DNA from 4 places in the Kitasatospora sp. NPDC048540 genome. Region 2 is predicted to be linked to each of the others. Evidence: riboswitches for the same ligand, from Rfam matches in the RefSeq annotation. Region 2 holds a riboswitch; each other region holds the start of a gene.

Region 1 (3,155 bases), on a different contig from region 2:
GACTCCCGTTCCTCGGGCCGGGCCACCGCCGCCGCCCCGGGCGGGGGCGGCCGTCCTCGCGGAGGTCCGGGGGCAGACGTTAGCGAGTCACGGCGATCTAGTCCAAACCCCTCCAGTAGCGAATATTTGACCACTAATCGGACACCTGGCCCAACGCCGCGAAGCCCCGCAGGCCCGGGGCACGACGACGCCGGCCCGGCGCTCACGGGGAGCGCCGGGCCGGCGGACGAACAGCACGGACCGCGTCAGGGGCGGACGATCGCGTTGATCGGGCTCATGGTCGCCGTCTCGTAGCGCACCACGGCACCGGTGTGCGGGGCGTGGATGACCTGGCCGTTGCCCACGTACAGCGCGACGTGGCTGGCGCTGCTGTTGTAGATGATCAGGTCGCCCGGCAGGGCGTTGGCGATGTTGGTGCCGACGTTGGTCCCGGCACTGCGCTGCTCCTGCGAGGTCCGCGGCAGCGACACGCCGGCCTGCGCGTAGGCCCACTTCATCAGGCCCGAGCAGTCGAAGCTGTCGGGGCCGGCCGCGCCGTAGGAGTACGGCGTACCGAGCTTGGACTGGGCGGCCGCGATGGCGGCGGCGGCGTGCGAGCCGGCCGGCACGTTGACGGCCACGTCGGTGCGGGCCGCGTCGCGGGAGGCCCGCTCGGTGCTCTGACCGCCGGTCGCCTTGGCCTTCGCGTCGGCGGCGGCCTTGGCCTCGGCCGCGGCGAGCTCGTCGCGCTCCTTCTGGGTGAGCGAGTCGAGCAGATTCCGGGCCTGGGCCAGCTTGCCCTGGATCTCCTCCTTGTCGGCCTTCAGCCGCTGGGTGGTGGAGTCCAGCTCGGCGAGCTTCTGCTCGGCCTCGGCCTTCTGCTGGTCGAGCTTGGCCTGCTCGCCCTTGAAGGACTTCAGCACGTCGGCCTGGGTGCTGCCGACCTGGTTCATCGCCCCGGCCTGGCCGAGGAAGGAGTCCGGGCTGGCCGAGAGCATCAGCTGCACGGTCTGCGGGATCCCGCCGGTGCGGTACTGCTCGGCGGCGATCTCACCCAGGCTGCCCTGAATGGTGCTCACCTCGGCCTGCTGCCGCGCGACCTGGTCCTGGAGCTGGGAGACCTGCTTCTGCAGCCCCTGCTCCTTCTCGACCGCGGCGTTGTACTCCTCGGTCTTGACCTCGGCCTGCTCGTTGAGCGTGTCGACCTGCTGCTTGACCTGGTCCTTGCTGGGGGCCGGGTCGGCGTGCGCGCCGGCCTGCGAGGACAGCGCCACCGCGGTGGCGGCGGCAGCCGTCAGGATCGAGACACGGGCCCGGCCGGCGGGCTTGGGACGACGATGGGACGCCACGAAGGCGGACTCCTTCTCCCTCACACCGCCTACCGGGTGAGCTGACGGGTTCGGGCCGAAAGAGACGCCCTACGACGCCTCACCGGCCACCCGTCCGGCACGCGAACCTCCGCGCGCCGCCGCAGCGGCCGACCTGGCGCCGATTCACCCCGAGGAACGTGGTTCCCCGGCTCCGATCGACAGCGACCCCCGTCGGGGGCTTCCCCGTGGGCAGTCGAACTGCCCAGCTGCGTCTCGGACTCGGCGGCGACCACCGTTGCCACCCGGGTTGGATGGACGACTGGGCGGCGGTCCGTGGGATGACCCTAGTAACCCATCCGTGATCCGTTCAAATCGTTGTCAGAAAAAAGTCGTAATTCTGGCTAAGTTCGATTGTGATTACGACCGACAGTGACGGTACATCTACGCTCGGCCGATAAGTATTACGAATATGGCCGGATAATGGGACACCCGGACGTGTCGGAGATCACAGCGCGATCTCGACCCGTCCGGGCGTCCATGGAGAGCTGTAGCGGCGTCAGTTGATCCCGAGTGACGCCGAATGTCCGATATGGGACAGGGAGTCAGACCCGGCGGATCGTCTTGATCGGCATCGCGTCGGCCTTCATCACCTTCACCACGTCACCGGTGTGCGGGGCGTGCACCACCAGGCCGTTGCCGATGTACATCCCGACGTGGTGCGCGTCGCTGTGGTAGATGACCAGGTCGCCGGGCTGGGCGTTGGCGATGTTGGTGCCGACGTTGACGCCGACCGTGGCCTGGCTCTGCGAGGTGCGCGGCAGCGAGACGCCGGCCTTGGCGTAGGCCCAGACCATCAGGCCGGAGCAGTCGAAGCTGCTCGGGCCGGTGGCGCCCCAGACGTACGGCGAACCCTGCTTGCTCATCGCGGCCGCGACCGCGGCCGCGGCGTAACCGCTGGCCGGGGGAAGGTTGCTGAGGTCGAACCGGGAGTCGCTGCGGGAGGCCTTGTCACCGAGCACGGCGGCCCGGTCGGCGGCGCTCAGCTGGTTGAGCAGCTTCTGCGCGTCCTGGAGCTTGGACTGCACCTCGGCCTTGGCGTCGTTCAGCGCCTGGGTGGAGCGGTCCAGCTCGGCGAGGACGGTCGCGGCCTCCTGCTTCTGCTGGTCCAGCCGGCGCTGCTGGTCCTTCAGCGACTTCAGGGTGTCCGCCTGGGTGCTGGCGGCCTGCTCGAAGCTGGAGGCCTGGGCGAGGTAGCCGTCCGGGTCCGCGGAGAGCATCAGCTGCATCGACGGGTCCACGCCGCCGGAGCGGTACTCCTGCCCGGCCACCGCGGCCAGCCCGGCGGCCAGCTCGGTCATCTGGCCCTGGCCGCGGGCGACCTGGTCCTGGAGCTGGTCGGCCTGCTTGCGCAGCTGGTCGGCCCGCTCCTTGGCGCCGTTGTAGCGCTCGGCGGCCTGCTCCTGCTCGTCGAGCAGCTTGTCGACCTGTGCCTTGACCTCGTCCTTGTTCGGCTTGGCGGGCGCCGCGTGGGCGCTGACCTGGGCGGACAGGGCGACCGCGGTCGCTGCGGCAGCGGTCAGCACGGTCACCCGCGCACGGCTCGGCTGCTTAGGACGGCGGTGGGAGGCCAAGGGGGTAGCTCCTTCTTCCTGCTGGACTCACCCGAACGAGCGAAAGTCCGGAATATAGGTTTGACGCCAGACCCTAGTGAAGATCAAGCTCCGGCGCCACTCCCCTATCGGAACGAACTTCCTACCCGCCAGGGCCGTTCACGCCGCCGACACATCCCGGCCACGCACGGGTGACGGGCGCTCAGCCCGATTGACGCCCGGGAGCCCCCGGACACCCGCCCGGGAGCCCTCGCAC
Region 2 (3,155 bases):
CCTCGGCCTGCTCCCCGAGCAGGCCGGTCCGGGCGATCAGCAGGCCGACGGCGGTGAGCACCCAGATCGGGGCGAAGCCGGCGAGCAGGGACTGCATGGAACCTCGGCTGGGATCGTTCGGGCACGGGCCGTCGGCAGCAGTCTGCCAGGCCCGTGCCCGGTGGTCCGGTGCGGGGTTCGGGTGGGGCCGGCCGGGGCCGGTCCCGGCCGGTCAGGGGAGGTTGAGCACCTGGCCGGGGTGGATCAGGTCGGGGTTGGTGCCGACCGTGGGGGAGTTGCTCTCGTAGAGGTGCTGCCAGCCGCCCAGCGTCAGGCTGTTGGAGATGGTGGAGAGGGTGTCGCCCGGGGCGACGGTGTAGGTGGTCGCGGGCGCCGGTGCGGTGGCCGCGGGCGTGGTGGTGGCTGCTGCGGTGGCGGCCGTCGTCGCCGTCGCCGTCGCCGTCGCCGTCGCGGCCGGGTCCGGCGTGGCCGGCTGCCCGGTGGTGGCGGGCGCGGTGGTGCCGGAGGCGCCCGGCACCGGCAGGCCGGTGGCGGGGGTGGTGGTGGCGTCCGGGCTCGGCGAGGTGGTGGGGGTGGTGGCACCGGTGCCGGGCGCCGGGGTGGTGCCCGGGGCCGGGGTGACCGGGGCGGCCGTGGTGGGGTCGACCGGGGTGGTGCCGGGCACCGTGGTGCCGGGCAGGTCGGTCGGCAGGCCGCCGGGCTGGGCCGGGGCGGCGGGCGGCAGCTCACCGGTGGTCCCGGTGGTTCCGGGGACGGCGGGGGTCGCGGAGGGTTCCAGGTACGGCAGCACGAAGTGCGGGACGTACCCGCCGTCGCCCCGGACCGGGGTGGACGCGTCGAGGCTGGGCACGCCCGGGTCGGCGGCGGGCGGGGTGTCGACCACCGGGGCGGGCAGGCCGGCCGCCGGGCCGCAGGTGGGCCACAGGCTGGAGCCGCGGGCCGCGAGCAGGCGCTCGGCCACGATGATCTGCTGCTGCGGGGTGGCGTGGTCGGGCTGCGCGGCGAACTCGTCGCCGCCGTACGCGGCCCAGGTCCGCAGGGTCAGACCGAGGCCGCCGTACGTTCCGGTGCCGGGGTTGCCGTGCCAGTCCCCGTCGGTCTGGCACTGGGCGACCGCCTGCCAGGTGTCCGGCGCGACGGCCGGTGCCGCGTGCGCGCCGGTCGCGGTGAGCAGCGGGAGCGCGAGGCCGACCCCGGCGACGCCGGCGGCCGCGACGGCCCGGTCGGCCTGGGTGGGACGGCGGTGACGCCCGGAACCCGAAAACACCATCAGTTATCCCTCTCCGCACGCCTGCGAGGTGAGCTGTCGGGTTCGGGCCGGGAGGTGGCCCGGCCGCGCGTCGGGCGCGGCTTCACCCCGAGCCGATGGGGGTCGGCGCAATAACCTGGGTCCCCCGCCCCTGCCCAGGGTGTCCGGTCGTCCCGGTGGCGCGGTGGGCAGGGTTGGGCGTGCCGCGTTCCGGGCGCCCGCAGCGGCGGGCTGCCTGGGAGATTAGAGGGATCAACACCTCAATAACAAGCCTGCATACCGAGCATCACACAATCATCACGGTTGACTTCGGGGCCCTCGGCGGGAACCGCATGCGGCGCGTGCCGGAACCGTCCGCGACCTGCAACGGAGGTTCGGTGACGCACGGTCGGCGGGCCCCGCGCGGGCCGCTCCTCGAATGATTGGGAAACTTTCCTAACCGAAGTCATTGACCGTGCTCGTTCAGGCGTCGATTCTGAACGGTACTCAGGCCCCTCCTCCCCCGGGGAGCCCAGGCCGAGCGCTGTGCACTCCCGGACCCCCACCCCCGCTGTGAGGAGAGAGATGAGCACGCTCTCACGCAGGTCCGTCCTCGGCGCGGCCCTCGCCGGCGCCGCCGCCGCGCTACCGTCCACCGCCCGGGCCGCCGCCCCGGGCCCACCGCCCACCGCCCCGGCCGCCGCCGGGTCCGGCCTCTCGGTCGACTCCTGGCACCTGCGCTGGTCGCCCTCGGCCGCGGCCGACGGCCTCGCCGCCTTCGAGACCGTCGAGGACGACCGGGCCGGCTCGCACCCCGCCGGACACCCGCACATCCGCACCGAGGGCGACGCCTTCCGCTGGGACATGCACCTGGTCGACCGCGACTCCATGACGGACCGCCAGCGCCAGGAGGTGACCGGCATGCGGACCGGCCCCGGCTCCTTCCTGGAGTGGAAGCCCGGCCAGACCTGGCGCGCCGCCTACGCCCTGTTCATCCCCGGCTCGCTGCGGGCGACCACCTCCTTCACCCACATCATGCAGCTCAAGCAGCCCGGGGACGGCACCTCGCCGATCCTGGTCCAGTCGCTGCGCCGGGTCTCCGGCACCCCGACCGTCGAACTCCAACTGCCCGTCGCCGGGGTCCTGGTCGGCCGGACCCCGCTCGAGCCGCTGCACGACCGCTGGATCGACGTCGACCTCCAGGTCAGGGTCGGCGACGGGACGTCCGGTTCGGTGCGCTGGATCCTGCGCAGCGCGGGCGCCGTGGTGACGGACGTGACCAGGACCGGCGTCGACACCTTCCTCGCCGACCGGGTACGGCCCAAGTGGGGGATCTACCGTTCGCTCGGCGACACTTCCGGATCCCTGCGCGACTGCCACCTGCTCACCACCTCGATGCGCGGTTACCAGCTGGTGTCCGGGTCGAGCGGCGTCTACCGGGCCGAGGAGGCCCGGCTCTCGCAGGGCGTCCTGGACACCGGGCACCGCGGCTACACCGGCGCCGGCTTCGTCAACCTGTCCGACGCCGCCGGCAGCCACGCCGAGTGGACCCTGCACTCGGCCGCCGCGGCGAGCGCCACGCTGACCGTGCGCTACGCCAACGGCACCGCCGCCGGCCGCCCGATGGACGTCACCGTCAACGGCGCGCGGGCCGCCGCGGTGTCCTTCCCGCCCACCGCCGACTGGGACACCTGGGCCGCCACCTCCCTGCCGGTCGCCCTCCGGGCGGGCACCAACACGGTCCGGCTCACCGCCACCGGCGCGGCCGGCGGCCCCAACCTCGACCGGATCGAACTCCGCTGACCCGAAGGACCGACCACCCGTGCAGATCTCCCACCGCAGCCGGCCCCGCCGCCGCGCGGACCCCGTACCGGTCCACCGGGACCGTCGTCCGGCACCAGGGCCGAGGAGTCCCCGATGAAGCACC
Region 3 (3,155 bases), on a different contig from region 2:
TACCCGGGCGGCTGCGGGGCACCGGCTACGGTTTGTCCGTGAATGACGAAGATCTGCAGCTCATCCCGCACACCCGCGCCGCCGACCTGCTCGCCGCCGCGGCCGAGGCCGGGCGGCCCGCCGTGCCCGAGGAGGCGCTGCGGACGGTGCTGGCACTGCTGGAGCTGAGCGGCGCCCGGATGCACGACGGCTACCCGGAGCTGAGCTCGGCGCTGCTGGAGCAGCTGCTGTACGAGCGGCTCTACCTGTACGTGCAGCCGGACCTGTCCGCGCGGGCGGACGGCGCGCAGGGGTACGGCGCGCAGGCGTACGGCGACGCGGTGCTGGCGCTGATCGAGCACCAGCGGGCGGCCCGGCGGCTGAACGCCAAGCGGTACGAGCGGCTGCGCGAGGAGGCCGAGTGGCAGGGTGAGGTGCTGGGCGGGCTGCTGCGCCGGTCCGACCTGGTGACCTGGCCCCGGCTGTACGCCCTGCTGCTGCGCGCGGACGGGGTGGACACGGCCGATCCGGGCGCGGTGCGCGGCTGGCTGGACGCCTTCCGGGAGCTGACGGCCGAGCAGCGTCTGGCGGTGTACGCGGCGGCGCCCGGTCTGGAGCCGGAGGAGCGGGACGGCGGCTGGGGACCGACCCGGCTGCTGATGATCGGGATGGCCACCGACGGCGCCCGGCTGCTGCTGGAGCAGGGCCTGATGCAGCGCAGCTACCGCAACCTGGCCGAACTGACGGCACTCGGCCGCCCGATGCCCGAGGAGCTGGCGGGCGACTTCGACGGCTTCGAGGCCGCGGTCGCCGTCGAGGCGCTGCGGCTGTACGGCGAGTGGACGGTGCCCGGGCTGCCGGCGCTGCTGGTCGAGGAGTACCCGGACCTGGCGCCGGAGCCCGGCAACGAGGAGATCGAGGAGTACCTGGCGGCCCGCGAGGCCGCGGCGCAGGAGACCGCGCAGGAGGCCGCCGACGCCGACGGCGAAGGCGATGCCGGGCAGTGGCCCACCGGTTGAGGCGGTGGCCCACGGGTTGAGGCGGTGGCCCACCGGTTGAGGCGGTGGCCCACCGGCTGAGGCGGTGGCCTACGGGTTGAGGCCGTGCGCCTGCATCCAGGCCAGCGGGTCGACGGGGGCGCCGCCGCCGGGGCGGACCTCCAGGTGCAGGTGCGGTCCGGTGACGGTGCCGGTGGCGCCGACCGCGCCGAGCACCGTGCCGGGGGCCACCTCGCCCTCGGCGGTGGCGATCCGGGAGAGGTGGCAGTACCAGATCTCGGTGCCGTCGGGCAGCGTCTGGATCACCCGGTAGCCGTGCGGGCCGGACCAGCCCGCCGAGGTGACGGTGCCGGCGGCGACCGCGCCGACCGGTGCGCCGGTGCGGGCGGCGAAGTCCAGGCCGGTGTGCAGGTGCGCCCAGTAGGAGCCGGACTGCCCGTAGTGCGCGGTCAGGGTGTAGCCGGTGACCGGGAGGACGAGCGGGGCGCCGGACCGGACGTCCGGCTGCGGGGCGGCGGCGGGGGCAGGCTGCTGCGGGGTCTGCTGCGGGGCGGCGGTCTCGTACGCGGCGAGCTGGGCGGCCCGCTTGGCCTCGGCGTCCTGGGCGGCGGCGAGCCGGGCGTCCTCCTGCTCGGCGGCGGCGCGGCCGTCGGCCTGCTGCTGGATCCGGGCGGCGAGCGCGAGGCCCGGGTCGGCGGCGGACGGGGCGCCGTCGCCGGCGGCGTCGGCGGCCGTGACCGCGGGTGCGGGCACCGGCGCGGCCTGCGCGGGGGTGGCGGCGCCGAAGCCGGTGGCGCCGAGGGCCGCGGTCATCGCGGTGACGCCGAGCAGCGGTCCGCCGCTCCTGGCCTGACGGGGCATCCGGTGCCGTGAGGCGTCCGCGCCCAGGTCCACCGGCTGGCCCTCCACCGGGTGGGGTCGGTCCCCCGGGTGGTCGAGCAGCTGGGTACCTGCGGCCGTGCCCTGGAGCGGGTGCGTCGACGCCACTGAGGCGTGCTCCTTTCCTTCCCTCTCGCCGACCGGGTTAGCTGACGGGTTCGGAGCAGGAAGGTCTCCTACGGCCGGGCCTGGGCCCCGCCGATTCACCCCAAGGAACGTGGTTCCCCGGCTCCCCGGACCCGCCCGGTGAGGGCGTGCCCGCGGATTGAGCGATGGCGCACGGTGCCGTCTGGCTACGGCGTTTCGTACCGCGCTGCGTTATCGAAAGTTAATCCCATGAGGGCCATGATTCCAAGCGCCCTGGACAACACTTTGGCACCCGAACCGGGCGCCCGGGGCGGTTCACCCGGATTCGGCCCGCCGGCGGTGACGGACCGCTACCGGCCGGTTGAGTATCCGTACTCATGTGCCGGAAAGGCGAGTTGGAGAACCTACCGGCATGACCGCAAAGATGCAGACCAGAACCACGGCGGCGTACTTCGGCCAGGCCGTGCTCTCCTTCGCACTCGCCACCTCGGCCCTGGCGATCGGGATCGCCTATCTCCCGGTCAACGCCTGGATGCGCGGATTCCTCGCCGTCGGCCTGCTGTACGAGATCACCTCGGCCTTCACGCTGGCGAAGGTGATCCGCGACCGCCAGGAGGCGGACGAGCTGACCAGCCGGGTGGACCAGGCCAGGCTGGACAAGCTGCTCGCCGAGCACGACCCGTTCCGGGTCGAGGGCGCCTGAACCCGCGCCCCCGGCCGGACCGGCCGGACGGGCGTCACGCGCCCTCGGACTCCTTCGCCTTCCGCACCGCGAAGGTCTCGCCGCCGGCCGACCAGTGGGTCGGCGGGATCTCCTCCACCGCGACCCAGATCTTCTCCGGGTCCACCCCGGTCACCCTGGCGTACGCCTCGGTCAGCGCGCGGGTGATCTCCGCGTTCTGCTCGTCGGTCCGGCCGGACAGCTGCTTGACGTTGATGAAGGGCACGACGCCTCCTGGCACTCGAACCGGCGGGCGGGGCCGGCACCCGGGACCGTGATCACCCGCACGCTACCCCAGGGCCGCGGACGCCTCCGTGGCACCCTTGACGGCTAAGGCTATTAGCATTAGCTTTATGGCCACAGGAGCTCGCCGGACCGGCCGGGCATCCGTCGAGGAGCCCAGGAGGCAGCGATGAACACCACCGTCACCCAGTACGTCACCGTTCCCGGCGGCCGGATCGCCTTCGACGACTCGGCGGCCGGGCCCACCA
Region 4 (3,155 bases), on a different contig from region 2:
GGGGCCCCGCCCACCCGGTGGCAACACACCGGCCCGGGGACGGTCCGGTGCGGCCCCGGTCCGGGCCGGGGCCGGGTACGGCGAACGGCCCGGAGACGGGAGGTCTCCGGGCCGTCACGCACGTCTTCGGGGGTGAGGGCGTCGGGTCCGGCTCCTCAGCCCTCCTCGGCGACCGGCCTGCGGGGGTCCAACCGCTGCTGGTCGGCCGCGTCGCCGGTCCGCGCCTCGGTGCGCCGGGTGCGGTCGAGGTAGTCACGGACGATCAGCTCGACCGCGTCCTGCGGATTCCTCGTGCCGGACTGGAGCATCACCTCGATCGCGAGATCGGCGTCGAGGGTGATGGTGACCTTGGCCATGGCGGGCGCTCCTGGAGGTGGACCCGCCGTAGCCCAGGCCGCGGCCCCCGGAACCGGAAGGGTCTCCGAGGGCGGCGGCCCGGTGGATCCTGGATCAGATCCGGCCGGCGAAGTCCGGCGCGTAGTCGGCGATGGTCTCGACCCGGACACCCGCACGCGGGTTGGCGGCCTCGACGTACTTGCCGTCACCCACGTACAGGGCGACGTGGTAGACGCCCGAGTTGCTGCCGTTGTTGGACCAGAACAGCAGGTCTCCCGGCTGCAGGGAGTCCAGCGACACCCGGGTGGTGGTGTCCGCCTGGTCGGCGGCGACGCGCGGCAGCGAGACGCCGGCCTGGCGGTACGCGGCCTGGGTCAGGCCGGAGCAGTCCCAGCCGCCGTCGCTGCTGCCGCCGTAGACGTAGGCCTGGCCGACCTTGGACAGCGCGAAGTTGATCGCGGCGGCCTTGGAGCCGGTCGCCTGGGTGGCGGCGGCGGGCTTGGCGGCGGTGGCGGCGGCCGGGGCGGCGGTGGCCGGCTTCGGGGCGGCGGCCGGGGCGGCCGGCGCGGCGGTGGCGGTGTCGTCGCCCAGGCTCAGGTGCTGGCCCGGGTAGATGACGTCGGCGCCCTCGGTGAGGACCGACTTGTTCAGCTCGTAGAGCTTCTCCCAGCCGCCCTGGACGTGGTTCTGCTCGGCGATCTGGGACAGCCAGTCACCGGCCCGGACGGTGTAGTCGTGGGCGCCCTGGTGGCCGTTCCACTGCTTGCCGTCCCACTGCTTGCCCGCCCACTGGTGGGTGTCCTGCTGGGGGGCGGCCTGCTGCGCGGCCGGCTTCGGCGCGGCGGCGGGCTTGGGGGCGGCGGCCGGGGCGGCCGGCTTGGCGGCGGTGGCGGCCGGGGTGCTCGCGGCGGCACCGGTGTTGATCTGCGGGGCCTCGCCGCCCTTGGTCAGACCGGCCTGGACCGAGCAGACCGGCCAGGCGCCGGGGCCCTGGGAGGCGAGCACCTTCTCGGCGACGGCGATCTGCTGGTCCTTGCTGGCCAGGTCGGCGCGGGCGGCGTACGAGGTACCGCCGAAGGCGGCCCAGGTGCTGGAGGTGAACTGCAGACCGCCGTAGAAGCCGTTGCCGGTGTTGATGCTCCAGTTGCCGGAGGACTCGCACTGGGCGACCTTGTCCCAGGTGGCGACGGAGGCGGCGGAGGCCGAACCGGCGGTCAGGCAGGGGATGGTGAGACCGATGCCGACCACACCGGTGGTGGCGATGATGCGACGGGCACGCTTGGAGGCGCTGATGGGCAGCATGAAGACGCGTTCCTCTCCCACGCCTACGAGGTGAGCTGTCGGATTCGGGCTGGAGTTGCCCGGCCGTGCTGAGCACGGCTTCACCCCAAGCCCGGTCCCGGTACTGGCGTACCGCTTCCGGGCGACCTACCTGGTTCCCCCGCTCCTGCCGCGGTGCGTTTTCGGCACTGCCAGCGCACCCGGCGGCAGGACTCGGCGTTCCGGGTGGCTGGGTCCGTGTGACCACGAACGTGGGAGGACATTAGGCAGAGATAAGTTGAAACCGCAAATATGTGTGAGCGTCGTCACATCTCCCGCGCACGGCCTTCATGATCGATAAACCTCGCCCGGACCGTTCATGTTCGCTCGCTTTCGCGCAAAAGCCTTTAACGGATGGGGACTTGCCTATGCTGCAGTCGACAGGGCCGGACCTGCGGCCCGGGGGAGGGACGACCGACCGTGGAGCCAGAGCAGAGACCGCCGCAGCCGCCGGGCGAGGGCGGGGAGCAGCCGGCCCCCGCCCGCCGGCCCCACTCGCACCGGGGCGCGCCCGAGCGGCCCGCCGGGAGCAGCCGCCGTGCGCTGCTGATCTGGGGGGCCGTCGGCATCGTCGCCGCGGTCGCGGGCGAGGAGGCGGTCCGGCAGAGTCCGGTCGGCGCCCGCCGCCCCGGCCCCGGCCGGACCGCCGCCCCGCCCACCGCGAGCGGGCACCAGCACGGCACCCCGTCGCCCGCGGCCTCCGTGGCGCCGCCCTCCGAGCAGCCGCCGCCGACCGTCGCCGAGGGCGGCCGCCGCTGGTCCGACCCGGCCGGCTGGGGCGGCAGCGTCCCGGGACCGAAGAGCGCGGTGCGGATCACCGACCAGGTGCTGCTGGACACCGACGCCGCCGTCGGGTCCCTGGTGATCGAGCCGGCCGGCTCGCTGGTCTTCGCCAAGGACAAGAACCTCACGCTCAGCTCGGCCGGCAACATCGAGGTCCGCGGCACCCTGAGCGCGTCCCCCACCGACGCGGTGGTGCACATGGTCAGGTTCCCCGGGGTGGACGAGCGCCGCTTCCAGGGCGGCGGCATGACCGTCGTCGACACCGACACCGGCCTGTGGGTGACCGGCGCCGGCTACCTGCGCCTGGACGGCGCCGCCCGGACCGCCTGGGTCCGGGCCGCCGGCGCGCTCAAGGCCGGCGACACCAGCATCACCCTCGCGGCCGCCCCCGCCGGCTGGCAGGTGGGCGACGAACTGGCCGTCACCCCGACCGCCGCCCCCGACAGCGGTGACGACTTCTCCGCCCAGTACGACCTGCGCACGGTCCGTCAGGTCAAGGGCGCCACGGTCGTCCTTGACGGCCCGTTGACGTACGCCCACCCCCGGGTCGCGGTCGGCGCGGGCGTCACCGTCGGCGCCGAGGTCCTCAATCTGACCCGCAACGTCCGCGTCGAGGGCACCGAACAGGGCCGGGCCCACATCCACCTCACCAGTTCCCGTCGCGCGGACGTCCGGCACGCCGCGCTGCGCTGGCTCGGCCCGCGCACCAACGGCAA

What was found. A riboswitch is a leader RNA that binds a small molecule or an ion and turns the genes downstream of it on or off. The one in region 2 is predicted to bind cyclic di-AMP.
Region 1: linked by a shared signal. The riboswitch ahead of AB0D08_RS01350 (NlpC/P60 family protein) and the one ahead of AB0D08_RS05895 (transglycosylase family protein) in region 2 are both predicted to bind cyclic di-AMP.
Region 3: linked by a shared signal. The riboswitch ahead of AB0D08_RS04670 (M23 family metallopeptidase) and the one ahead of AB0D08_RS05895 (transglycosylase family protein) in region 2 are both predicted to bind cyclic di-AMP.
Region 4: linked by a shared signal. The riboswitch ahead of AB0D08_RS29570 (transglycosylase family protein) and the one ahead of AB0D08_RS05895 (transglycosylase family protein) in region 2 are both predicted to bind cyclic di-AMP.

The regions. Positions count from the first base shown of each region.
Region 1 covers NZ_JBEZIR010000001.1:253,375-256,529, reverse strand. Annotated here, with positions in the region: gene AB0D08_RS01350 (NlpC/P60 family protein) at 246-1,328, opposite strand; cyclic di-AMP (ydaO/yuaA leader) riboswitch at 1,339-1,523, opposite strand; gene AB0D08_RS01345 (C40 family peptidase) at 1,892-2,920, opposite strand.
Region 2 covers NZ_JBEZIR010000008.1:61,796-64,950, forward strand. Annotated here, with positions in the region: gene AB0D08_RS05890 (AEC family transporter) at 1-97, opposite strand, end outside; gene AB0D08_RS05895 (transglycosylase family protein) at 212-1,270, opposite strand; cyclic di-AMP (ydaO/yuaA leader) riboswitch at 1,275-1,429, opposite strand; partial or broken gene AB0D08_RS05900 (hypothetical protein) at 1,814-2,644, shown strand; gene AB0D08_RS05905 (carbohydrate-binding protein) at 2,624-3,031, shown strand; gene AB0D08_RS05910 (PQQ-dependent sugar dehydrogenase) at 3,146-3,155, shown strand, end outside.
Region 3 covers NZ_JBEZIR010000006.1:1,504-4,658, forward strand. Annotated here, with positions in the region: gene AB0D08_RS04665 (hypothetical protein) at 39-998, shown strand; gene AB0D08_RS04670 (M23 family metallopeptidase) at 1,068-1,964, opposite strand; cyclic di-AMP (ydaO/yuaA leader) riboswitch at 1,976-2,138, opposite strand; gene AB0D08_RS04675 (YiaA/YiaB family inner membrane protein) at 2,356-2,646, shown strand; gene AB0D08_RS04680 (4-oxalocrotonate tautomerase family protein) at 2,681-2,890, opposite strand; gene AB0D08_RS04685 (alpha/beta hydrolase) at 3,077-3,155, shown strand, end outside.
Region 4 covers NZ_JBEZIR010000097.1:13,709-16,863, reverse strand. Annotated here, with positions in the region: gene AB0D08_RS29575 (hypothetical protein) at 156-356, opposite strand; gene AB0D08_RS29570 (transglycosylase family protein) at 451-1,638, opposite strand; cyclic di-AMP (ydaO/yuaA leader) riboswitch at 1,646-1,815, opposite strand; gene AB0D08_RS29565 (G8 domain-containing protein) at 2,077-3,155, shown strand, end outside.